DNA from 3 places in the Allobosea sp. 05T433 genome. Region 3 is predicted to be linked to each of the others. Evidence: riboswitches for the same ligand, from Rfam matches in the RefSeq annotation. Region 3 holds a riboswitch; each other region holds the start of a gene.
What was found. Region 3 has a riboswitch for cobalamin ahead of AC1DGP_RS18670 (ABC transporter substrate-binding protein). Riboswitches for the same ligand answer to the same signal wherever they lie in the genome.

Region 1: linked by a shared signal. The riboswitch ahead of AC1DGP_RS25980 (CbtB domain-containing protein) and the one ahead of AC1DGP_RS18670 (ABC transporter substrate-binding protein) in region 3 are both predicted to bind cobalamin.
Region 2: linked by a shared signal. The riboswitch ahead of AC1DGP_RS12460 (TonB-dependent receptor plug domain-containing protein) and the one ahead of AC1DGP_RS18670 (ABC transporter substrate-binding protein) in region 3 are both predicted to bind cobalamin.

What each region holds. Positions count from the first base shown of each region.
Region 1 is NZ_JBFTKS010000023.1:76,896-84,447, reverse strand. It holds gene AC1DGP_RS26010 (ABC transporter ATP-binding protein) at 1-106, shown strand, start outside; gene AC1DGP_RS26005 (D-2-hydroxyacid dehydrogenase) at 199-1,170, opposite strand; gene cobD (threonine-phosphate decarboxylase CobD) at 1,247-2,263, opposite strand; gene cbiB (adenosylcobinamide-phosphate synthase CbiB) at 2,275-3,255, shown strand; gene cobO (cob(I)yrinic acid a,c-diamide adenosyltransferase) at 3,359-3,970, opposite strand; gene cobU (bifunctional adenosylcobinamide kinase/adenosylcobinamide-phosphate guanylyltransferase) at 3,984-4,508, opposite strand; cobalamin riboswitch at 4,649-4,831, shown strand; gene AC1DGP_RS25980 (CbtB domain-containing protein) at 4,819-5,049, shown strand; gene AC1DGP_RS25975 (CbtA family protein) at 5,062-5,802, shown strand; gene AC1DGP_RS25970 (DUF1636 family protein) at 5,852-6,241, shown strand; gene cobW (cobalamin biosynthesis protein CobW) at 6,246-7,295, shown strand; gene cobN (cobaltochelatase subunit CobN) at 7,299-7,552, shown strand, end outside.
Region 2 is NZ_JBFTKS010000007.1:238,290-245,841, forward strand. It holds gene AC1DGP_RS12445 (ABC transporter ATP-binding protein) at 1-730, opposite strand, end outside; gene AC1DGP_RS12450 (FecCD family ABC transporter permease) at 730-1,755, opposite strand; gene AC1DGP_RS12455 (ABC transporter substrate-binding protein) at 1,752-2,597, opposite strand; gene AC1DGP_RS12460 (TonB-dependent receptor plug domain-containing protein) at 2,618-4,561, opposite strand; cobalamin riboswitch at 4,682-4,882, opposite strand; gene ccoS (cbb3-type cytochrome oxidase assembly protein CcoS) at 4,900-5,076, opposite strand; gene AC1DGP_RS12470 (heavy metal translocating P-type ATPase) at 5,073-7,280, opposite strand; gene AC1DGP_RS12475 (FixH family protein) at 7,286-7,552, opposite strand, start outside.
Region 3 is NZ_JBFTKS010000013.1:45,527-53,078, forward strand. It holds gene AC1DGP_RS18660 (ribonucleoside-diphosphate reductase subunit alpha) at 1-1,222, shown strand, start outside; gene AC1DGP_RS18665 (ribonucleotide-diphosphate reductase subunit beta) at 1,348-2,475, shown strand; cobalamin riboswitch at 2,566-2,775, shown strand; gene AC1DGP_RS18670 (ABC transporter substrate-binding protein) at 3,052-4,080, shown strand; gene AC1DGP_RS18675 (FecCD family ABC transporter permease) at 4,089-5,114, shown strand; gene AC1DGP_RS18680 (ABC transporter ATP-binding protein) at 5,111-5,878, shown strand; gene AC1DGP_RS18685 (class I SAM-dependent methyltransferase) at 5,891-6,556, shown strand; gene AC1DGP_RS18690 (aminodeoxychorismate synthase component I) at 6,568-7,552, opposite strand, start outside.

The sequences.
Region 1 (7,552 bases), on a different contig from region 3:
TGCCGACCGGATCGTGGTGGTGGATTCGACCGGGATCGCCGAGCAGGGCAGCCATGCCGACCTGGTCAAGGCCGACGGCATCTACCGCCGGCTGCACGAGGCGTAAGCGACCGCCCGGTCAGGTATCGGCCCGAAACCGGGAAGACCGATGCGATCACAGTCAGATCATGGGACCGGACTTCGTTCCGGTTCCATGATCTAAACGATCTGGTTGTGCAACTCCGCGTCGCCACGCGCCAGCCGGTCGAGATTGTCGAGGAGGATGTCGACGACGTTCGTCTCATAGGCGCGCGTCTCGCCGGCGCTGTGCGGGGTGACGATGACGTTCGGCTGCCCCCAGAAGGGCGAGGCCGGTGGGAGCGGCTCGTCATGGAAGCAGTCGAGTCCGGCGCCAGCCAGGCGCCCCGAACCCAGCGCCGCCAGCAGCGCCGCCTCGTCGACGACACGGCCACGCGCAACATTGATCAGGAGAGAGCCCGGACGCATGGCGGCCAGCGCCTCGCTGCCGATCAGTCCTTCGGTCTCGGGCGTCAGCGGGCAGGTCAACGCCACGATATCGGCCTCAGCCAGAACCGTGCCCAGCTTGTCCGTCGCCACAATCGCATCGATGCCTGATACGGGCCGCTCGCTGCGGCGCACACCAATGATGCGCAGACCGAAAGCCGCAGCCAACCTCGCCAAACGCAGGCCGATCCGTCCAAGGCCGACGATGACAAGCGTCTTGCCGCCGAGCTCGTCCTCGCGTCGGGCGCGATCACCGATCATCGGCCGCCAATGCTTTGCCATCTGGTTGTCGCGAGCGAGGTGGATCTGACGGGTAAGGCCCAGGATGAGCGCCATCGCGTGTTCGGCAACGGCGCGCTCATTGCCCCCCTGCGCACTGGTGAGGCGAATGCCGGCCGCGGCGAAGGCGGCCTTGTCGAACTGATCCGTGCCGGCGCTGATCGACTGGACGAAGCGCAGGCGCGGGCAGGCGGCGATCAGCTCGTTGCGCCAGAGTCCGGAGACGACGAGGACATCGGCTTCGGGCGCGCGCGCCTTGAGTTCATCGAGGCTGCGAACCTCAAAGCTCCTCGCGGCGCGCGCCCGCGCGGAGAACTCCGCTCCCAACTGGTAGGCGGCATGCGCGAAGCCGATCGTGAGTTCTCTTTCCTGCGGCCAAGGCTTCATTGCATTCCCCCGTGATGACAAAACCCAGCTTAATCATGCGAAACGGCTCCGTCCCGCCCTTCCATGCATGCGCCCCCTAGGCGGCATCAGGAGGCAGAAAGGATGCCAGAGCAGCGGCGAGCCTCTGCCAGGACGGCTCGTCGCCGGGCAAGCCAAGCCGTAGCCAGCTCGCATTGTTCTGAAAGCGGCGGACATAGATGCCGTCGCGGCCGAGATGGGCGAAGAGTGCCGGTGCGTCCGGCGTCGCCAACAGCCTGAACAGGGAGGTGCCGCCAACGATCACGCCTCGCGACGCCAGCAAGGCATCGAGGCGGGCGGCATCGCTGGCCCGGGCACCGGCGGCCGCCGCGAGCCAGTCCGTGTCACTGAGCGCCTGCGCCCCGATATGAAGCGCCGGCCCCGCGACGGCCCAGGGACCGAGCGCGGCACGCAAGGCCTCCGTCAGGCGCGCCTCGCCGATCGCGAAACCCAGACGCAAGCCGGCAAGCCCGTAAGTCTTGCCAAAGGAGCGCAGGATCAGCGTCGCCGGTGGCAGCTCGGGGATCAGGCTCGCCTCGGGCATGAAATCGATGAAGGCCTCGTCGATGACGAGCAACCCGCCTCGTCCGGCCAGGTCACGCGCAACCGCCGTGAGTTGCGCGCGCTCAATCACCCGCCCATCGGGATTGTTCGGGTTGACCAGCACGACCACGCCCGCATCGCCCGCCTCCGCGGGCGTTGCGCTCTCCCGCACGTCCATCCCCGCCTTGCGCCAGGCCACCGCATGTTCGGCATAGGTCGGGCCGATCACGACGACTGGCCCGGTGTTCGCAAGACACGGCAGCAGTTCGATCAGGATCTGAGTGCCGGGCGCCGCGACGATGCCGGCCGTCTCGGGCACCCGGTACGTCTCGCGTGCCGCAGCGAGCAATGCCGCCTCGTCCCGCACTCCCGGCAGGCGCTGCCAGAGGCTTAACGGCAGCGCAGGAACCGGATAGGGGATGGGATTGATCCCGGTCGAAAGATCGATCCATGGCTCGGGCGCCTCCGGGAACAGCGCCTTCGCCTGTGCCAGATCGCCGCCATGCCAGACCTTGCCTGCCGCCTCAGCCATTCCCGCCCCGCATGAGCCTGTCCGATTCCCTACCGCTCCTCGCCGCCGCCCTGATCATCGAGGCGGGATTCGGCTACCCCCAGGGCTTGTATGCGCTGATCGGCCATCCCGTCACCTGGATCGGTGCGCTGATCTCCCGGCTCGACCGGATGCTCAATCGCGAGCGCGCCTCCTTCATCGTGCGCAAGGCGGCCGGCGGCCTCGCCCTCGCGCTGCTGCTTGCCGCCACATTCGCCATCTCATGGGGGCTGACCCTGCTCTGCCGCGGCCTCGGCCCGCTGGGCTGGCTGCCCCTCGCGCTCGTCGCCTCCAGCCTCATCGCACAGCGCAGCCTGCACGAGCATGTCGCACGGGTCGCCGAAGGACTGGAGCGGGACGGGCTCAAAGGCGGACGCATCGCCGTTTCGATGATTGTCGGCCGCAACCCCGAAACCCTCGACGAAGCCGGAGTTTCCCGCGCCGCAATCGAAAGCCTTGCCGAGAATTTCTCGGACGGGATCGTCGCTCCGGCTTTCTGGCTCGGCGTCGGCGGCCTGCCGGGCGGCGCGCTCTACAAGGCGATCAATACCGCCGATTCGATGATCGGCCACAAGACACCGCGCCACCTCGCCTTCGGCTGGGCGGCGGCGCGTCTCGACGACCTCGTCAACCTTCCCGCCTCTCGCCTCACCGCGCTGCTGCTGACCGCAGCCGCCGCACTCGACAAAACGTCAGACCCCGCCAATGCGTGGCGAGCTGTCCGACGCGATGCCCGCCATCATCGTTCGCCCAATGCCGGTTGGCCGGAAGCCGCGATGGCAGGTGCGCTCGGCCTCCRGCTGGCGGGCCCGCGCGTCTATGGCGATGTCAGGGTCGACGACGGGTGGATGGGGGACGGCCGGGCCGAAGCGGAAGCGGCGGATATCCGGCGGGCGCTCGCTCTCTATCGGAGGGCGTGTCTGCTGCTGTGGGGGCTCGCCGTTGCGGGGGCCGTCACCGCGCTCGCCCTCTAGTTCATCGGACCGGGCATCGCATCGGGAACGACGATCTCACCTTCTGTGTTTGCTTCGACTTTCCCGAAAGCTGCGATCCACGTTTCGGGTCGATGCCCTGGCCTCAGAACTCGATCCCGGCCTGTGCCTTCACGCCCGCCGCGAAGTGATGCTTGACCACCGTCATCTCGGTGACGAGGTCTGCGACGGCGATCAACTCGGGCTTGGCATTGCGGCCGGTGACGACGATGTGCAGATCAGGGCGCCGGCTCGCCAATGTCTCGACCACCTCCGCCAGCGGCAGATAGTCGTAGCGCAGCGCGATATTGAGTTCGTCGAGCACGAGCAGGCGTATCTCCGGATCGTCCATCAACGCCTTGGCCTTGGCGAAGGCGCGCCCGGCGGCAGCGATGTCGCGGGCCTTGTCCTGCGTTTCCCAGGTGAAGCCTTCGCCCATCGTGTGCCAGACGATGCGATCGCCGAAGGCGTCGAGCGCCTTGCGTTCACCTGTCGCCCAGGCGCCCTTGATGAACTGCACCACCCCGACGCGCCAGTCATGGCCGAGAGCCCGCAGGATCAATCCGAAGGCGGCGGTCGACTTGCCCTTGCCTGGCCCCGTATTGACGATCAGGAGTCCCTTTTCGATCGTCTTGGCGGCGACCTCGGCATCCTGCACCGCCTTGCGCTTTTCCATCTTGGCCTTGTGGCGGGCGGCCTCGTCAGCATCGATCGTCATCGGAACCTCCTGCTCATTTCACCTGCATCGGCAGACCGGCGACCATGAAGATCACCCGGTCGGCCCGCGCCGCAAGCATCTGGTGCAACCGCCCCGCCTCGTCGCGGAACCGTCGGGCGAGCGCATTCTCGGGCACGATACCGAGCCCGACCTCGTTGGAAACCAGGACCACCGGGCCACGTGCCGAAACGCAGGCCTCGACCAGTTCCCGGCTTGCAGCCGCCACATCCTGCTCTGCCAGTATCACGTTGGTCAGCCAGAGCGTCAGGCAGTCCACCAGGGCAGGTTGCCCCGCGGGAACCGCGCGGATCGCCTGCGCCAGGGCCAGCGGCGCATCGATGGTCATCCAATCCTGCGACCGGCGGGCGCGGTGCTCGGCAATCCGGGCGCGCATCTCATCGTCATAGGCCTGCGCCGTGGCGAGATAGATCCAGGGCGCCGGCACCATCTCGATCAGGGCCTCGGCATGGCGGCTCTTGCCGGAGCGGGCGCCGCCCAGAACGAGGGTAAGAGGGGAAAGGATCGCTGCCACTGCCAAAATCTCAACCCAGGGAAGATCAGCCTAAGGAACGGACCTGGCGAGCGAAGCGAAACAAGCCGGGACAGGCCATCAGAGATCACATCGCTTCACTGCGCTCGCAATCACGATCGCTGCATTGCACAGCACCGTGCAGATGGCTAATGATCATCCCCGACGGTGCCTCTGCAAGGAGGTGAAAAGGGAACGCGGTGCGATACCGCGGCTGCCCCCGCAACTGTAAGCGGCGAGTTTCGCGCCATCGGCCACTGGGATTGTCCCGGGAAGGCGGCGAGAGATCCGGACCCGCGAGCCAGGAGACCTGCCGTCGATGAGTGATGCAATCCAGCGGGCTGCCGGCGGGGTGGCCAAGGAGACCGAGATGACGACGAATACGGCTTCGATCACCACCCAGGCCAGCGCATCCGAGCGCGTCAAGGCTGTCGCAGCTGCCCTGGCACTCGGCGCAGCCCTGATCTTCACCGTCGGCTTCGCCCATTCGACCAGCGTTCACAACGCAGCCCACGACACGCGCCACACCCTCGCCTTTCCCTGCCACTGAGGGAAAGGCAACATGGTCAATCGTGTTCTCACGGTCAGTCTTCTGGCCGGGCTTCTTGCTGGGCTCCTGGTCGCAGCACTCCAGCATGTCACCACCACGCCGCTGATCCTCAAGGCGGAAACCTTTGAGACGGCGTTGCGCGCAGCCGAGCTTCAGCACGCCAGCTTCACCGGCGATGCCAGGATCGTCCTTGCCCATGGCGGCGCCGACGCAGCCGACCACGCCGAGTGGAAGCCACAGGACGGCTTGCAGCGCACGGCCTTCACCACCATCGTCACCATTGCGACCGCGATCGGCTTTGCCGCCCTGCTGCTCGGCGGCATGATCGCAGCGGGCGATGCCATCACTGAACGGACCGCACTGATCTGGGCGGCTTGCGGCTTCCTGGCCTTCGGCCTCGTGCCGGCGACCGGGCTCGCACCGGAATTGCCCGGCAGCGCGTCAGCCGAACTGCTCCACCGCCAGACCTGGTGGATCGCCACCGCGCTCGTCACCGCCGGCGGCCTCTGGGTCTTCCTGCGGACGGAGGCGAGCTGGCTGCGGGCACTTGCCGTGCTTGCCATGCTCGTCCCGCATCTGATCGGCGCACCACATCCCGCCGCCCCGGAGAGCAAGGTCCCGGCCGAAATCGCAGCGCATTTCGCCGCGCTCTCGCTCGCGCTCCAGGCTGCCCTCTGGCTCGCTACCGGCTTTGCCGTCGGCGTGCTCTGGCCCTGGGCGACGCGCCGTGCCGCAGCCCCGGCCAAGGCCTGACGCTGAGCGCGATCCCCCGGGATCGCGCCGGAAGCAAAGGAACCGGCCTATGCCCGAAGGCGATGTCACCATTTTCGTCTGCGTCGCCTGCCGGCGCGCGCGGGCGGACCTGCCGGAGGGTTACGACCAGCCCGGACTGGGTTTTGCCGAGGCGCTGCGCGAACGCATCGCGCGCGACGGCGGGACGCTTCCGGTCGAACCCGTCGACTGCCTCGCGGTCTGCAATCGCCCCTGCACCGTCGCCTTGGCGGCCGACGGCAAATGGACCTATCTGATCGGCGATCTCGACGCAGACACCCATATCGCCGAAATCGTTGACGCAGCTGCAAGCTTTGCAGCCAGCGCAAACGGTATCGTTCCCTGGAAAGAAAGACCCGCTTCGTTCCGCAAGGGCGTGGTCGCGCGCGTACCGCCTCTCCCGGCGCGCCAACAAGGATGAGATCATGAACGCTCCCCAAGCCCGCTCGCTGGGCAAGATCCCCTGCACGATCATCACCGGCTTCCTCGGGGCCGGAAAGACCACACTGGTGCGGCACCTGCTGGAGAATGCAGGGGGCAAGCGCATCGCCGTGCTGGTCAATGAGTTCGGCGATCTCGGCTTCGACGGTTCCTTCATCGACGGCTGCGGCATTTCCGGCTGCACCGCGGAGGACATCGTCGAGCTGCCGAATGGCTGCATCTGCTGCACCGTCGCCGACGACTTCGTGCCAGCGCTGGAAAAGCTGCTCGACCGGCCGAACCCGCCGGAACACATCCTGATCGAGACCTCGGGGCTTGCCCTGCCGAAGCCGCTGGTCAACGCGTTCAATTGGCCGGCCATTCGGTCACGTGTCACGGTCGATGGTGTCATCGCCGTGGTCGATGGTCCGGCCGTGGCGGATGGCCAGTTCGCGGATGATCCCGCCGCTCTCGCTGCGCAGGCGGCGCAGGATGCCGCGGTCGGGCACGACAACCCGCTCGAAGAAGTGTTCGAGGACCAGATCCTCTGCGCCGACCTGATCCTGCTCAACAAGAGCGACCTCGTCGATGCGGCCGGCCGCGAACGCGTCAAGGCCGAGATCGCCGCGCATCTGCCGAAGGCGATCAAGATCGTCGAGACGGCCCATGGCAAGGTCGAGCCCGCCCTGATTATTGGCCTCAACGCGGCTGCCGAGGCCGATCTCGCTGGACGCCCCTCGCACCATGAGAGCGCCGAGGACCACGACCACGACGATTTCGAAAGCCTCGATTTCGCTCTCGCCGCGGCGACATCGCCCGAGGAGCTGGCGGCCCGCGTTGCCAGGGCCGCGGAGGCCGAGGGCGTGCTGCGCCTGAAGGGTTTTTCGGCGATTCCCGGTAAGCCGATGCGGCTCGTCGTCCAGGGTGTCGGGCGTCGGGTCAGCCATCATTACGACCGCGCCTGGGCGGCCGGCGAAGCCAAGGATGGTCGCCTCGTGGTGATTGGCCTGAAGGGCTTTGATCGCAAGTCCGTGGAGGCCGCCCTCGCGGGCTGAGCCATGCACCTCCTCCCCTCAAGCGAGATCAGGCTTGACGACGGCGAAGACGCCGTCGATCTCGCCCTGCCGCCAGGGGATGTGCTGGTGCTCTCCTTCGCCGACAGCGACCTTTCGGCGCTGACGGCCGCGGCCGGCGCAAGCGAGCTCGCCGTCAGGCTCGCCTCGCTGCGCCGGCTGAAACACCCGCTCTCCGTCGATTTTCTCGTCGAGAAGACGGTGGCGCATTCGCGCTTCGTGCTGATCCGCTGTCTCGG
Region 2 (7,552 bases), on a different contig from region 3:
CCGAACCGCGGGCCGCGGTAATGCCGAAGACGGCAGCAAGGTTGGCGTCGTTGAGGACGATTCCGGGCGAGCCATCGGCAATGAGCCTGCCGCGATCGAGCAGGATCAGGCGATCGCAGAAACGCGCGGCCAGCGTCAGATCATGCAGGATGACCGCTACCCCGGTGCCGCCGGCAGCCGTCCGGTGCAGAAGCTCCATGACCTCGAGCTGGTGTAGCGGGTCGAGCGCCGCGAGAGGTTCGTCGGCGAGCAGGATCGGCGCCTCGACGGCGAGCGCACGCGCCAGCAGCACGCGCATGCGCTCGCCGCCCGAGAGCGTCTCGACTGTCCTGTCGGCGAACGCCGTGGCGTCGGCCGCTGCGATGGCGCGCGTGATTGCGGCGCGATCGGCCTCGTTCTCGCCGGCAAAGGGCTGGCGATGCGGCAGCCGCCCAAGCCCAACGAGGGCCTCCGCGCGCATCGACCAGTGTACCGCGCCGCCCTGCGCAAGGAAGGCGATGCGCCGCGCCAATTCCTTGCGCCCGAGCGACTTGGCGGTCAGCCCGTCGTAGCGCACCTGGCCGGAATCGGGCGTGACCAGGTCGGAGAGCACGCGCAGCAAGGTCGTCTTGCCAGCACCGTTGGGGCCGATCAGCCCGACCATTTCGCCTGCCGAAAGCGCGATATCGATGTCGCGCAGGATCGGCTTCCCGCCGAGCGTGAGCGAAACTCCCGAGGCTTCGATCTTCATCAGACCTCCCGCCGCAGGCGATGGATCAGGTGGAACAGGAAGGGGGCTCCGATCAGCGCCGTGACCACACCGAGCTTCAGCTCGGGCCGGATCGGGGCGAGGCGCAGAGCGGTATCGGCTGCGAGCGTCAGGATCGCTCCGCCAAAACCGCTGACGAGCAGCAGCCGGCCCGGTCGGTTGCCGACCAGCGGGCGCAACAGATGCGGCACGACGAGGCCGACGAAGCCGATCGCGCCGGTGACCGCGACCGCGCTGCCGACGGCGAGTGCAGCTCCGCCGATTAGTCGGGCGCGCAGCCAGGTCAGGTCGAAGCCGAGACTCTTGGCCGTGTCCTCGCCCAGGGTGAGAGCGTCGAGGGCAGGTGCGGTCGAAAGCAGCAGCAGCCAGCCGAGGAGCATCGGCGGCAGCACGAGCCAGACATGGAGCAGGCTGCGATCCGCGAGCGAACCCATCAGCCAGAATACGATTTCCAGCGCGGCGTAGGGATTTGGCGCGAGGTTGAGCGCAAGCGCGGTCATCGCACCGGCGAAGCTGTTGATCGCAACGCCCGCGAGGATCAACGTCATCGTTCCGGCGCCGCGCCCCATGAAGGCGTAGAGCAGAAGCGTTGCCAGTGCGGCGCCGGCCATGCCGCCCAAGGGGAGGGCGAGCGCCATCGTCGCCGACAAGCCGCTGTAGAAGACCACGACCGCGCCGAAGGCGGCGGCGCTTGAAATTCCGAGGATTCCGGGTTCGGCAAGCGTATTGCGCAGCAGGCCCTGCATGGCGGCGCCGGCAAGCCCGAGACTGAAACCGACGAGCGCGCCCAGCAGCGCGCGCGGCAAGCGCAGCTCGACAAGGACGAGCGCCGGCAGGGTCTTCCGTCCGGCGAGGGCGTCGGCGAGGGCCGCCTTGATGTCGAGTGGGGCATACCCCACCGCCATGGAAACGAGCATCATGGCCAGCATCAATAGGGCCAGCATGACAATGAGCCGCGCCAGCTTCGGCGTCGTCGCTCGTACCGTTTCCTGAACCGCCAATGTCATGAGCGCGATCCTTGCGTACGGGAGGCGGCAAGCAGCTCGATCGCATCGAGCACGGCCGGTCCGGCGCAGGTCCAGAGTTTCGAGGGGAGGGCGACGAGCCTGACCCGCTCGCCGAGCTTCGTCAGGAGCGGATGATGAAGGATCTCATGGGCGAGCGAGGGCGGCCCGCCCGGCGTGGTGTTGAGGATCAGCATGTCGGCCTGTCCGAGCGCGACGGTCTCCAGCGCGATCTGGCCGTAATTGTCGATGCCGAGTTCGGCGGCGAGATTGGTCAGGCCGGCGCGGGTCAGGATCTCGTCCACCAGCGAGCCGCGCCCGACCGTGAACCCGTTCGGCCGCAGGACCAGCGCCCTGGGATGGCCCGCGCTTTGGTTGGCGGCGAGCGTGTCGAGGCGCCGGTCGATCGCTGCGATCAGGGCCGCGCCGCGTTCTGGCTCGCCGAGCAGGGCCGCCATCTCGGCGATCTGGGCACGCATTTCAGCGAGATTGCGCGGCACCCCGAATTCGCGGACGGGAACACCGGCCTTCTTCAGCAGCGCGACCGTGCTGCGCGTCGTGTAGGCGCCAGCGATGATCAGATCGGGCTTGTAACTCAGCACCTCCTCCACCAGACCGTGATTGGCCGGGATGGTCTTGGCAATCTCGGCCATGTTGGCGTTGCGCGGGTCCTGCGAGAGCCAGGTGACCGAGGCGATGCGCTCGCGCTCGGCGAGCCGCAGCACCAGTTCGTCCGAGCACATGTTGAGCGAGACGATGCGGGATGGCTTGGCCGGCGTTTCGGCGGCCGTCAGGCCGCCGAAACCGAGCAAGAGGCCAAGCGCCAGAACGGCGCCGCGAGTCATCGCGCGGGCCGCCCAAGGCTTCACAGCGTTACCTTCAGGCCGCCATAGGCGCTCAGACCCGGCACCAGGAAGCCGACGGGGTTCTCGTAGCGCTTGTCCAGCAGGTTATCGATGCGGCCGAAGACACTGAGCCTGTCCGTCGCCTTGTACTCGGCGGCGAGATTGACGATGGCCGCACCCGGCGCCCGCATGCGCGAGATCGAGAAGTCACGGTTTCCGTCGACGCGCTCACCCACATAGATCAGCGTCGCCGAAAGGGTGAGCTTGTCAACCGGGGTCCAGCTCGCCGTCACGCTGGCCTTGTGACGGGGACGGCGCAGCAGTTCCTGCCGGGCGATGTCGTCCTTGGCGATGGTGAAGGTGTAGTCGGCCCGCACCTTGAACTGCGGCGAGATTTCGAGCGCGGTAAAGGCCTCCACCCCCTTGGTCGTGGCCTTGCCGATATTGGCATAGGAGTTCCGCGCCACGTTGGTGACGATCAGGTTCTCGATGTCGTTGTGGAAATAGGTGGCGCCGAACCGGACCTTGTCATCGAGGAGAGGCTGCTCGAAGCCAAGATCCCAGCCGCGGCTTTCTTCCGGCTTCAGGTTGGGATTGCCGAAGAAGTTGAAGGCCGGGCGAGAATCGCTGAAACGCTCGCTCAGGGTCGGGGCCTTGAACCCCGTGCCATAGCTCCCCTTCAGCTTGGTTTCGATTTCCGGCACGATATAGGCTGGCGCGAAGCGGTAGGTCGTGTGGCCGCCAAAGGTCTCGTCATCGTCGTAGCGGATGTTCGAGACCATGAAGAGCCGGTCGCCGAAATTCGACTGGAGTTCGGCAAAGGCGCCCGTATTGCCGTTGGATGCCGTGAGCGCGCGGGTTTCCAGCCGTTCGCGCTCGTATTGCAGACCCATCACCAGGGTCTGCCCCTTCATCAGCTCAAGGTCGCCGCGCCAGTCGACCTTGGTGCGCTCGCCGAGATTCTCCGTCGGCAGGCCGAGGATACCAATCGCATTCGGCGTGCGGCCGGTGCGGTCCTGATTGCTGTAGGACAGGCCGAAGCGATTGACGAAGCGCCCACCAAGCGGATCCCAGACGACCTCTCCGCGGGTGAAGGCCTGCTTGTAGTCCTGGCTGCTGCGGAAGCTGCTGGGCGTGCTCGGAAAGCCGGAATCGCCGGTGAAGAGCAGGTAGCCGTCAGTGTAGCGGCCGACCCAGTTCAGCGACAGCGTATCGGACAGCGCGACGCCGAACCGGGCCGAATAGGTCCAATTGTCGTAGGAATTCGGGTTGACGCGGCGCCCCGACGGCACGAGCCCGGGAGGCGTCACCGGGGTCGAATCCGATTTGAAATGGGCGATGCTGAGGGCGTAGTTGAAGCGGTCATCGCCGCCGCTGAGGCCGACCGACTGGTTGAAGGTGCCGTATGAGCCGGCCTCGGCTCGGGCCGTGAGCTTCGGCGGACCCTCGCCACGCTTGGTGGTGATCGAGATGACGCCGCCCAGCGCGTTGGCGCCGTAGAGGCCGCTTTGCGGTCCGCGTAGCACTTCGATGCGCTCGATGTCGTCGGTCAGCATCGAGCCGAAATCGAAGGAGCGGTTCGGGGTCGACGGGTCGTTGGCCTCGATGCCGTCGATCAATACCTTGACGTGGTTGGAGTTGGTGCCGCGGATGAAGACCGAGGTCAGCCCGCCCGGCCCGCCGGTCTGCACGATATTGAGGCCGGGAACGGCGGCGAGCGCCTGCGGCAGGGTCCGGCGCTGCTCGCGCTCGATATCACCGGCAGTGATGACGGTCACGGAATTGGCGATCTCGCGCGCTGGCGTGGGTCGCGTCGTCGCGCTGACGACGATTTCGTCGAGGGCAATCGATTCGGTGGCTGACTGGGCGGATGCCTGGTTGGCGGGGAGGGAGCCGGCGGAGACAAGGAGCGACAGGGTGATGAGCAGCCGGCTGCGCCGGGCAACCTTGGGAGGACGGATCACGATGGAACCTCGGGCGTTGACGTCTGTGGCACGTCACCGCGAACGCGAGGCCCCGTCCGCTGCCCTTAGCCAGCGTGCAGTTCAACAAGCGATCGAAACACCCCGTCCGAACGTGTTCGCGTGTGACCACGGCTGACGGCAGGTCTCCTGGCTCGCGGGTCGGTGCCTTGTCGCCGCCTTCCCAGGTCCGAGGGCCCCAGTGGCGTGTGGCGAAAGGCTCGCCGCTTACAGTTGCGGGGGCAGCCACGGCATTGAATGGCGAACCATCCGCACCGCATTCCCTTTTGATCCCCTAAGGGAACCGTCGCTGGCGAGGTAAGGCCGGAACGGCCGCTGCGTCAATGATCGTTGGTGCGGGTGTCCCCAGGCGAACGCAGGTCGTCATCCCTCAAAATGCGCCAGCTCGGTCCCTCGAGATCGCTGAACTGGCCGGTGCGCATGCACCAGAAGAAGGCCGCCAACCCCAGCAGTCCGAGACCGAGTGCCAGGGGGAACAGGATCACCAGGATATTCATGACGCCACTCCCGTATTCTGCCGCGGCAGGCCGCGTCCCGCGCGCAGCGCGTTGAGCGTGACCACCAGTGACGAGCCCGACATCGCGACGGCTGCGACGAGCGGCGTCGCGAAGCCCGCGACGGCAATCGGCACCGCGACGGCATTGTACAGCACCGCAAACCAGAGGTTTTCCAGCATGAGGTTGCGCGCCCTGCGGGCGATGCGCAGGCTGTCGGCGACCGGCATCAAGCTGTCGCCGATGAAGACAATGTCGGCCGAGGCCTGCGCCAGGTCGGTCGCGCTGATCGGCGAGATCGAAACATGGGCCTTGGCAAGGGCCGGAGCGTCGTTGAGCCCGTCGCCGATCATCAGCACCTTGCGCCCCTTGGCGCTGAGCCGGTCGAGCGCCTTGAGCTTCTCGTCGGGACGCAGGCCGGCTTCGGCCTCCGTGATACCGAGGGCCGAGGCGACCGGCGCGACAGCTTCGCTTCGGTCGCCGGAGAGAATGCGGATCTCGAGGCCGAGACCGCGTAGCGCGGCGATACAGTCGCGCGCCTCCGGCCGGATCTTCTGATCGACCGCGAAGATGGCGCATTCAGTGCCATGGCGCCAGGCGATCAGGGAGGCTGAGGGATGGCGCGCGGCGACGATGGCGGCTTCCGCCCCGGCCTCGCAATAAGCGACGCTGCCGAGACGGGTCTCGATCCCATCCACAATCGCGCTCAGGCCTGCGCCGTGATTTTCGCTGACATCGCTCGCAGGAGCAGGATGGCCGGCGGCACGGGCGATGGCGCGGGCGAGAGGGTGGCGGCTCGCGGCTGCCAGCCTGCCCGCCGCCTGCAAGGTTGCGGTATCGATCTCAGCGCCATTGACCAGATCGGGGTCCGGCAGGGTGAGGGTGCCGGTCTTGTCGAAGACAGCGACATCGGCTTCGGCCAGGCGCTCCAGCGCATCGCCCTGTTTCAGCATGACCTTGCGCTTGAACAGGGCAGACGCAGCAACGACCTGCACGGCCGGAATCGCCAGCCCCAGCGCGCAGGGGCAGGTGATGATCAGGACGGTGATGGCGATGATCAGTGCTTCGGGCCAGGGCAGGCCGAAGGCCATCCAGCCCAGCAGGGTCGCGAGCGCCGTGGCGTGGACGAGAGGGGCGTAGACCCTTGCCGCCCGATCGGAAAGCTTGACATAGCGGGAGCGGCTTTCGACCGCGCGCGCCATCAGGGCATCGATCTCGTCGAGCAGGGTGCCGCTGGCTGCGGCTTCGACCTTGACGGTCAGGGCCCCGGAGAGGTTCACGGTGCCGGCATAGACCTGCGCGCCGGCCATGACGGCATGCGGCAGGGTTTCACCGGTGACGAGGCTCTGGTCGATTTCGGAGGAGCCGGTCTCGATGATGCCATCGACACTGACGCGCTCGCCCGGCTGGATCAGGACGCGGTCGCCGGGCACGATGGCCGCGATCGGCGTCACCATCGCCTCGCCATTCGGCATCAGCCGGGTCGCGGTTTCGGCCTTCAACGCGGCAAGATTGCCAGCGAGGTCGCGCGTGCGGCGGCGCATCAGCTGGTCGAGATAGCGCCCGATCAGCAGGAAGAAGATCAGCATCACCGCGCCGTCGAAATAGGCATGCTCGGCGTGGTTCCAGGTCACCACCACCGACATGCCGAGCGCGAGCACGATGCCGAGCGTGATCGGCACGTCCATGTTGACGGCGCGGGCGCGCAGAGCCCGGAGCGCACTCTCGAAGAAGGGGCGGCCGGCATAGGCGGCGGTTGGCAGGGCAATCAGCGCCGAGAGCCAGTGAAAGAAGTCGCGCGTGACCGGATTGATGTCGCTGCTATTGCCCGACCAGACCGAGACGGAGAGCAGCATGATGTTCATCGAGGCGAAGCCGGCGACGCCGAGATAGCGCAGCAGCCGCCTTTCCTCGCTTGTGTCGTCCTCACGGCCGGAGGCGGGCAGGAAAGGGTAGGCCTTGAAGCCGAGCCGGGAGAGGCGCTCGATCACGGCCTCTGGGCGCAGTACGCCTTCCGTCCATTCCACCGTGACGCGCTTCAGCGCGAGATTGACCCGGGCGCTGAGGATACCGGTCTCATGGGCAAGGCCGTTCTCGATCGCGTGCATGCAGCCGGCGCAGCGGATGTTCTCCACCGCGAGTTCCATGCCCGCGACGCCGCTTTCGCGATGGCGGATGAAGACGGAGAGATCCTGCTGCGCGGCCATGAGCCTCACTCCTTCAGCATCATGCGGCTGCGGGAGGAGAAGGCCGGGTCCCGATCGCGCTTTGCCTCGACCACCAGGGTCCAGGCGCCGGCATGCAGCCCCGGCACCGTCGCGGAATAGTGGCCCGGGGCAGTTTCGGTCAGCGTCACCTCGCGGTCCTGCTGCCGCGTCGCCGGGTGCTGGAGCTTCGCCTCGACTGCGAGCCCTGTGACAGCTGCGCCCGCCTTGTCCTTCAGCAAGAGCGAAACGACCGCGTCGGCGCCGGCACGCAC
Region 3 (7,552 bases):
GATGACCTTCAAGGATGCCTGCAACCTGCGCTCGCCGCAGCAGCATGCCGGCGTGGTGCATTCCTCGAACCTGTGCACCGAGATCACGCTGAACACCTCGGCCGACGAGGTCGCCGTCTGCAATCTGGGCTCGATCAACCTCGCAGCCCATGTGACGGCGGGCGGGCTCGACCGGGCCAGGCTCGGCAAGACGGTCGCGACCGCGATGCGGATGCTCGACAACGTCATCGACATCAATTTCTACACGATCCCCGAGGCACGCCGCTCGAACCTGCGCCACCGCCCGGTCGGCCTCGGCATCATGGGCTTCCAGGATGCGCTGCAGACCTTGCGCCTGCCCGCGGCGTCCGAGGGTGCCGTAGCCTTCGCCGACACCTCGATGGAGGCGATCAGCTGGTTTGCGATCTCGGCCTCGGTCGATCTTGCCGCCGAGCGCGGTCGCTACCCGAGCTTCGAAGGCTCGCTCTGGTCGAAGGGCATCCTGCCGATCGACTCGCTCTACATCCTCTCGGAGGCCCGCGACGGCGATGTCGAAACACTCGATCGTTCGACGACGCTGGACTGGGACAGCCTGCGCGAGCGGGTGAAGACCACCGGCATGCGCAACTCGAACTGCATGGCGATCGCCCCTACCGCAACGATCTCCAACATCGTCGGTGTCTCGCAGTCGATCGAGCCGTCCTATAGCCAGCTCTACGTCAAGGCGAACATGTCGGGCGACTTCACGGTCGTGAATGCCGACCTCGTCCGCGATCTCAAGGCGCGCGATCTCTGGGACGAGGTCATGGTCTCGGACCTGAAATACTACGACGGAAAGGTCAGTCAGATCGACCGCGTCCCCGACGATCTCAAGGCGCTCTACGCAACCTCCTTCGAGATCGAGACAAGCTGGCTGATCCGCGCCGCCGCACGCCGTCAGAAATGGATCGACCAGGGCCAGTCGCTCAATCTCTACATGGCGCAGCCTTCCGGCAGGAAGCTCGACGAGGCCTATCGCCTCGCCTGGCGGCTCGGCCTGAAGACGACCTATTACCTGCGCGCGCTCTCGGCGACCCATGTCGAGAAGTCGACGCTGAAGGGCACTGACGGCAAGCTCAACGCGGTGTCGGCAACGGTCCCCGTCGCGTCCAAGCTGATCCTCGTCGACATCCCGCTCGACAATGGCATGGCCGTGCCGAACGCCTGCTCGATCGACGATCCGACCTGCGAAGCCTGCCAGTGAGGCAGCGGCGGCATCCACGCTCGCCTTCGCGGCGCGCATGGATGCCCGGCCCTGCCCGATAGCGAACGATACGGACGGCCGGGGCAGACCCGGCCATGACATTCAGACCCGATTGGATATTCATCATGCTCGACTGGTCAGACAGCAAGCCTGCCACCGCCCTCGATCTCAATCCGGCCGCGCCCGGCGGAACCTCTGCCGATGCCACCGGCCTCGGCGAGATCGATCGCTCCGGCGGCCGCGTCAGCGTCGACGAGAAGCGGATGATCAACTGCCGCGCCGATGTGAACCAGCTCCTGCCGCTCAAGTACAAATGGGCCTGGGAGAAATACCTCGCCGGCTGCAACAATCACTGGATGCCGACAGAGGTCTCGATGCAGGCCGATATCGCTCTGTGGAAGTCGAAGGACGGGCTGACCGAGGACGAGCGCCGCACGATCAAGCGCAATCTCGGCTTCTTCGCGGCCTCGGAAAGCCTCGTCGCCAACAACATCGTGCTCGCGATCTACCGTCATCTCACCAATCCGGAATGCCGGCAGTACCTGCTGCGCCAGGCTTTCGAGGAGGCGGTGCACACCCACACCTTCCAGTACATCGTCGAGAGTCTCGGCCTCGACGAGGGCGAACTCTTCAACATGTATCGCGAGGTGCCTTCGATCACCGACAAAGCGGCCTGGGCCCTGAAGCACACCCAGCATCTCGACGATCCCGATTTCGAGACCGGCACGCCCGAGGCCGATCAGGCCTTCCTGCGCGACCTCGTCGCCTTCTACGTGATCTTCGAGGGCATGTGGTTCTATACCGGCTTCGCCCAGATCCTGTCGCTCGGCCGACGCAACAAGATGGTCGGCATCGCCGAGCAGTACCAGTACATCCTGCGCGACGAGAGCATTCACCTGAATTTTGGCATCGACGTGATCAACCAGATCAAGATCGAAAACCCGCATCTCTGGACCAAGGCCTTCCAGGACGAGCTGCGCGGCATGATCCGCGACGCTGCCGAACTCGAGGCCGCCTATGGCCGGGACACCATGCCGCGCGGCTTCCTCGGCCTGAATGCTGCGCTCTGCGAGCAGTACATGCATTTCATCGCCAACCGCCGTTGCGCGCAGCTCGGCCTCGCGCCGGTCTTCGCGGAAACGGAAAACCCGTTCCCCTGGATGAGCGAGGCGATGGACCTGAAGAAGGAGAAGAACTTCTTCGAGACCCGCGTCATCGAATACCAGAACGGCGGCGCTCTGAGCTGGGAGTGAGCTGAGAAGGATGGAGCCGTCTCGCTGCAGGGCTCCATCAGCAGGCGGTGTGGTCGGTGCCTGCGGCTTGACGCCGCCTTGGGCCCCTCTATGGTCGGCCGCGATCAAGGTTCCTCGGGTCCAGGCCCGAAGCTAAGAGGGAATTCGGTGAGGCGCCCTGCGCCGAATCCGAGGCTGCCCCCGCAACTGTAAGCGGCGAGCTCTTCTCCCAACGTCCACTGGCGCTCTCACGCCGGGAAGGCCGGGCGAAGCCAGCGCTGACCCGCGAGCCAGGAGACCTGCCCTGATCGCAGAAGCGTCTTTCGGGCGGGGTGTCCGGGGGGATTTGCGTCGGCGGCAGGTCGTAGACCCGCACCCCCGAACCGATCCGCTCAAGCTCCCGGCTCGTCATCTCGGGGAGCGATGAATTCCATGTCCATGATGCCGAACCACGCGGTCGCAGCCGCGGCAGAGCGCTTGACGCAGACTCGTCGAGCAGTCTATCAAAATTGTAATATTGTTGCATTACAGGATCGGCCGTGCGAGGCCCTCGAGCCTCGCGACGCATGCCGTCGCTCGACGCTATCGGAGACTTCAATGCGCAGCGCCGCACGCCTTTCTTGCCTTTCGTTCGTCGCAGCCATCGGCATGTCGATGTCCGGAGCGGCCTTGGCCGCGCCGACGCAGTATCCGCTGACGCTGGAGAATTGCCGGGAGACGATAACGTTCAACCAGGCGCCAAAGCGCGTCGTGGCGGTCGGACAGACGCAGACCGAGATCCTCTACGCGCTCGGGCTCGGCGACAAGGTCGTGGGCACAGCCGTGTGGTTCAGCCCTGTCGCGAAGCCCTATGAGGCGGTCAACGCCAAGGTGAAGCGGCTTGCCGACAACGATCCGAGTTTCGAGGCCGTCGTCGCCCAGGAACCCGACCTCGTGACTGCGATGTTCGAATGGCATATCGGCCCCAACGGCATCGTCGGCAAGCGCGACCAGTTTGCGAAGCTGAAGGTGCCGACCTATGTCTCGCCCACCGACTGCGTCGGAAAGGACAATTCCGGGCCGGGCGACGGCGTCCGCACGCAGATGTTCACGATGGATCTCGTCTACCGCAATATTCGCGAGTTCGGGCAGATCTTCGACGTCTCCGATCGCGCCGAGGCGCTGGTCGCCGAATTGAAGGCCCGCGAGGACAAGGCGGTCGCTTCTGTGGCCGGTATCAAGCCGCAGGATGTCCCCGTCGTGGTCTGGTTCTCCAGCAAGGACATCAAGGGCGACGCCTTCCTGGCCGGCAAGAATGGCGTGCCTGCCTATATCCTGTCGAAGCTCGGCGCCCGGAACGTCATCACCACCAACGAGGAATGGCCGCTGGTCGGTTGGGAGACCGTCGCTTCCGCCAACCCTGCCGTCATCGTCGTGGTCAAGATGGATCGCCGGCGTTTCCCAGCAGATGACATCAATCTCAAGCTCGACTTCCTCAAGACCGACGCGGTTGCGAGCAAGCTCGACGCCAGTCGGCAGCAGCGGATCGTGATCATGGATGTCGGCGCGACCAGGGCCGGGCTTGATACGATCGACGGCATCGAGGCGCTGGCCAACGGCATCAAGAGCTTCGGCCTCACCAAGTGAGCCATGGAGTGGTTCGGCCCAACTGGTTGGCGAGGGGCGCAGTAGCGATCCTCGCCTTCGTCCTGCTGATACTCGCGATCGCGCTCGCCGTGACGATCGGCGAAATGTCGATCCCGCTTGCCACGGTCTTCAGGGCCCTGGGCAACGGGTTGTTCGATCTCGACTACCCCGTGAGCGCGATCCAGCAGGGCGTCATCTTCGACTACCGGTTGAGCCGGGCTGTGGTGGCGGCCCTCTGCGGAGGAGCGCTCGCGCTTTCGGGGGCAATCCTGCAGGCGCTGCTGCGCAATCCGCTCGCAGAGCCCTATATCCTCGGTATCTCGGCCGGAGCCTCGACGGGTGCGGTCGCGGTGATGATCCTGGGCTTCGGCGGTGCTGCGCTCAGCATATCTGGCGGTGCCTTCCTCGGCGCCATTGCTGCGCTCGCCATCGTTGCCTTGCTCGCCGCAGGGGCCGGTGGCGCGACCGACCGCGTGATCCTCGCAGGCGTCGCCGGATCGCAGCTGTTCAATGCGGCGACCGCGACGATCGTCACCACGCTGGCCAGTGCCGAACAGGCCCGCGGCGTGATGTTCTGGCTTCTCGGTAATTTCGGGGGGGTGCGCTGGCCCGATGTCTGGCTCGCTACGCCAGTGGCCTTCGCGGGCTTCGCTGTCTGCATCTTTCATACGAAGGCGCTCGATGCGTTCGCCTTCGGCGCGGATGCCGCGGCCGCGTTGGGCGTGGCGGTGACCCGCGTGCGCATCGTGCTGTTCGTGACGACGGCCGTCATGACAGCGACCATGGTCAGTATCGTCGGCACGATCGGGTTCGTCGGTCTCGTCATACCCCACGCCGCGCGCTTCCTGACGGGCCCAGCCCATGCCCGGCTGCTCCCGGCATGCCTGATCATCGGTGCAATCTTCATGATTCTTGCCGACATCCTGTCGCGGACGCTGGTGCCGCAGCAGATTCTGCCGATCGGCGTCGTGACGGCGCTGTTCGGCGCCCCGGCCTTCGCCTTCATACTCTATCGCGCGAGGCGACCGGCATGACGCTGGCCGCGCGCGACGTCCGTTGGAGCGCCGGAGGGCGCGTGATCGTGGACGGCGTGACGCTGCACGCCGAACCGGGAAAGATCCTCGGTCTCATCGGCCCCAACGGTTCGGGAAAGTCGAGCCTGTTGAGGCTGCTGTGCCGCCTGCGCAAGGTCGCAAGCGGCGTGGTGACGCTGGACGACCGCGAGATCGGCACCTTGTCGCGGCACGACCTCGCCCGGCGCCTGGCCTTTGTCGAGCAGCAGGCGACGACTGAAATCCAGCTCTCTGTGTGCGACGTCGTCAGACTCGGACGGACCCCGCATCGCGGCGCACTCGCGTCCTGGACAGCGGCCGACGAAGACGCGGTCGAGGCCGCGCTGGCACGCGTCGATATGGCCGATCGACATGACCAGTTCTGGCATACGCTATCGGGCGGAGAGCGCCAGCGCGTCCACATCGCGCGCGCACTCGCGCAAATGCCGAGTGAACTTATCCTCGACGAGCCGACCAACCATCTCGATATCCAGCACCAGCTCTCGATCCTGACCCTGATCAGGCGCCTGGGTATCACCTGCATCATGGCCTTGCATGATCTCAACCTGGCATCGCTTTTCTGCGACGAGATCGCCGTGCTGCATGAGGGCAAGCTGGTCGATGCCGGGACGCCGGAAACCGTGATGACCGAAGCGCTGATCCAGCATGTCTTCGGTGTCGCGGTCTCCATCCGCCGCGCCGCATCGGGCCGAAGGCATATCGAGTATCTGATCGAACCCTTTTGAGGCGGGAAAGTCATGACGATGCAGCGAAGCGTTGGGGCCGGCGTCACCGACTACTGGAACGCCCGTGCCCCCAAATTTGATGGTGCTGCCTCCCATGTCGCCCAGAGCGAGCTCTGGCGGGCCGTGCTTGAGGCCGCCTTCCAGGCGGATGGCCCCAAGGACGTTGTCGATCTCGGGACCGGGACGGGCGCTTGCGCCCTCCTCGCCGCGTCGCTGGGGCATCGCGTCCGCGCCTGCGACGGGTCTGCGAACATGCTGGCGGTCGCCCGTGCGGCGGCTCGGCAAGCCGGCCTCGGCATTGCGTTTCAGGACGCCACGATCGAAGCGGCCGAGATTACCGATGCGTCGGCCGATATCGTCACGCTCCGCAATGTCCTCTGGACGCTCGAGCGCCCCATTGAAGGGTTGCTGCAGGCCCACCGCATTCTGCGGCCGGGCGGTCTCGTGCTCGTGTCCGACGGGTTGTGGTCGGTGGCTCCTGAATATCGTTCCACCTATCCAGAGGAGCTTGCCGCACGCCTACCCCTGCATGATGGCTTGACGGAAGCCGCAGCACAGGACCTGCTCGCGCAAGCTGGGTTCTCCGGGGTCAGATGCTGGCAGCACCTGTTCCCCGCTTCTCCCTACCCGGGAAATGTCCCCGTATTCGTCCTGACTGCCCGCTCACTCGCTGGCTAGCCGCGCAGGCTTCAGCTCATCAATCGAGCGGGCCTCAAGCCGCGCAGGCTATTGCCCAGGAACCAGTGCCCGGCCCGAGCGAGATCTCCCGGGCGCAGTTGCCGCTCAACGGCCCGTCCGCTCTCGATCAGGGTCTGGCGCAGCACGCCCGGCAAGACACCATCGGACAGGGGCGGTGTGAGCAGGATTCCGTCCCGCTCGACGAAGATGTTGCTGCGCGTTGCTTCGGTAACAAAGCCTGCGCGGTTCTGGAAGACGGCTTCATCGGCCCCGCAATCGACGGCTGCCGCAAATGCGGTCTCGTAGATACGACGGCGCGTTGTTTTGTACCGCAGGAATGGGTCGCCTGCATCGGCCCTTGCGGCGGCGAGGACGACCTCGAGAGGCCGGTCCGGCTCGGCAGCGAGCACTGGTGCGGCGATACCGAGCACGCCGTTGCGACGGAGTTCGAGGCGGATACGGCGCAGCCCTTGCGGCGCAAAGGTCTCGACCAGCGCAGCAAGACGCGTTTCCGCCTCGTCGCGGTCGAAGCGGAAGCCGAGCGCCCTTGCCGAACGGTCGAGGCGGTCGAGATGCAGGGGCAGCCGTGCAAAACCGGTTTCTTGCGACCAGCCCAGCGTTTCGATCAGTCCGTATTCCTCGGCCAGGTCGGTCAGGACACGGGCCTTGAGCAGGCATTCGGAATACTCGTCCGCAGCACGCGAATCCGTGACGATGCCGCCGCCAACGCCATAGCGGCCGGCACCGCCCGGAAAGATCGTTGCCGTGCGGATTGCGACATTGAAGCGAAGATCGCCATCGGGCGAGATTTGCCCGATCGAACCGGTATAGAGATCGCGCGCGCCGTCCTCGAGTTCGCGGATGATCTCCATCGCACGCAGCTTCGGCGCACCGGTGATCGAGCCGCAGGGGAAGACAGCCCGCAGCAGGTCTTCGAGCGAGAGGCCGGGACGCAACCTGGATGTCACCGTCGACGTCAGCGTGTGAAATGTCGGA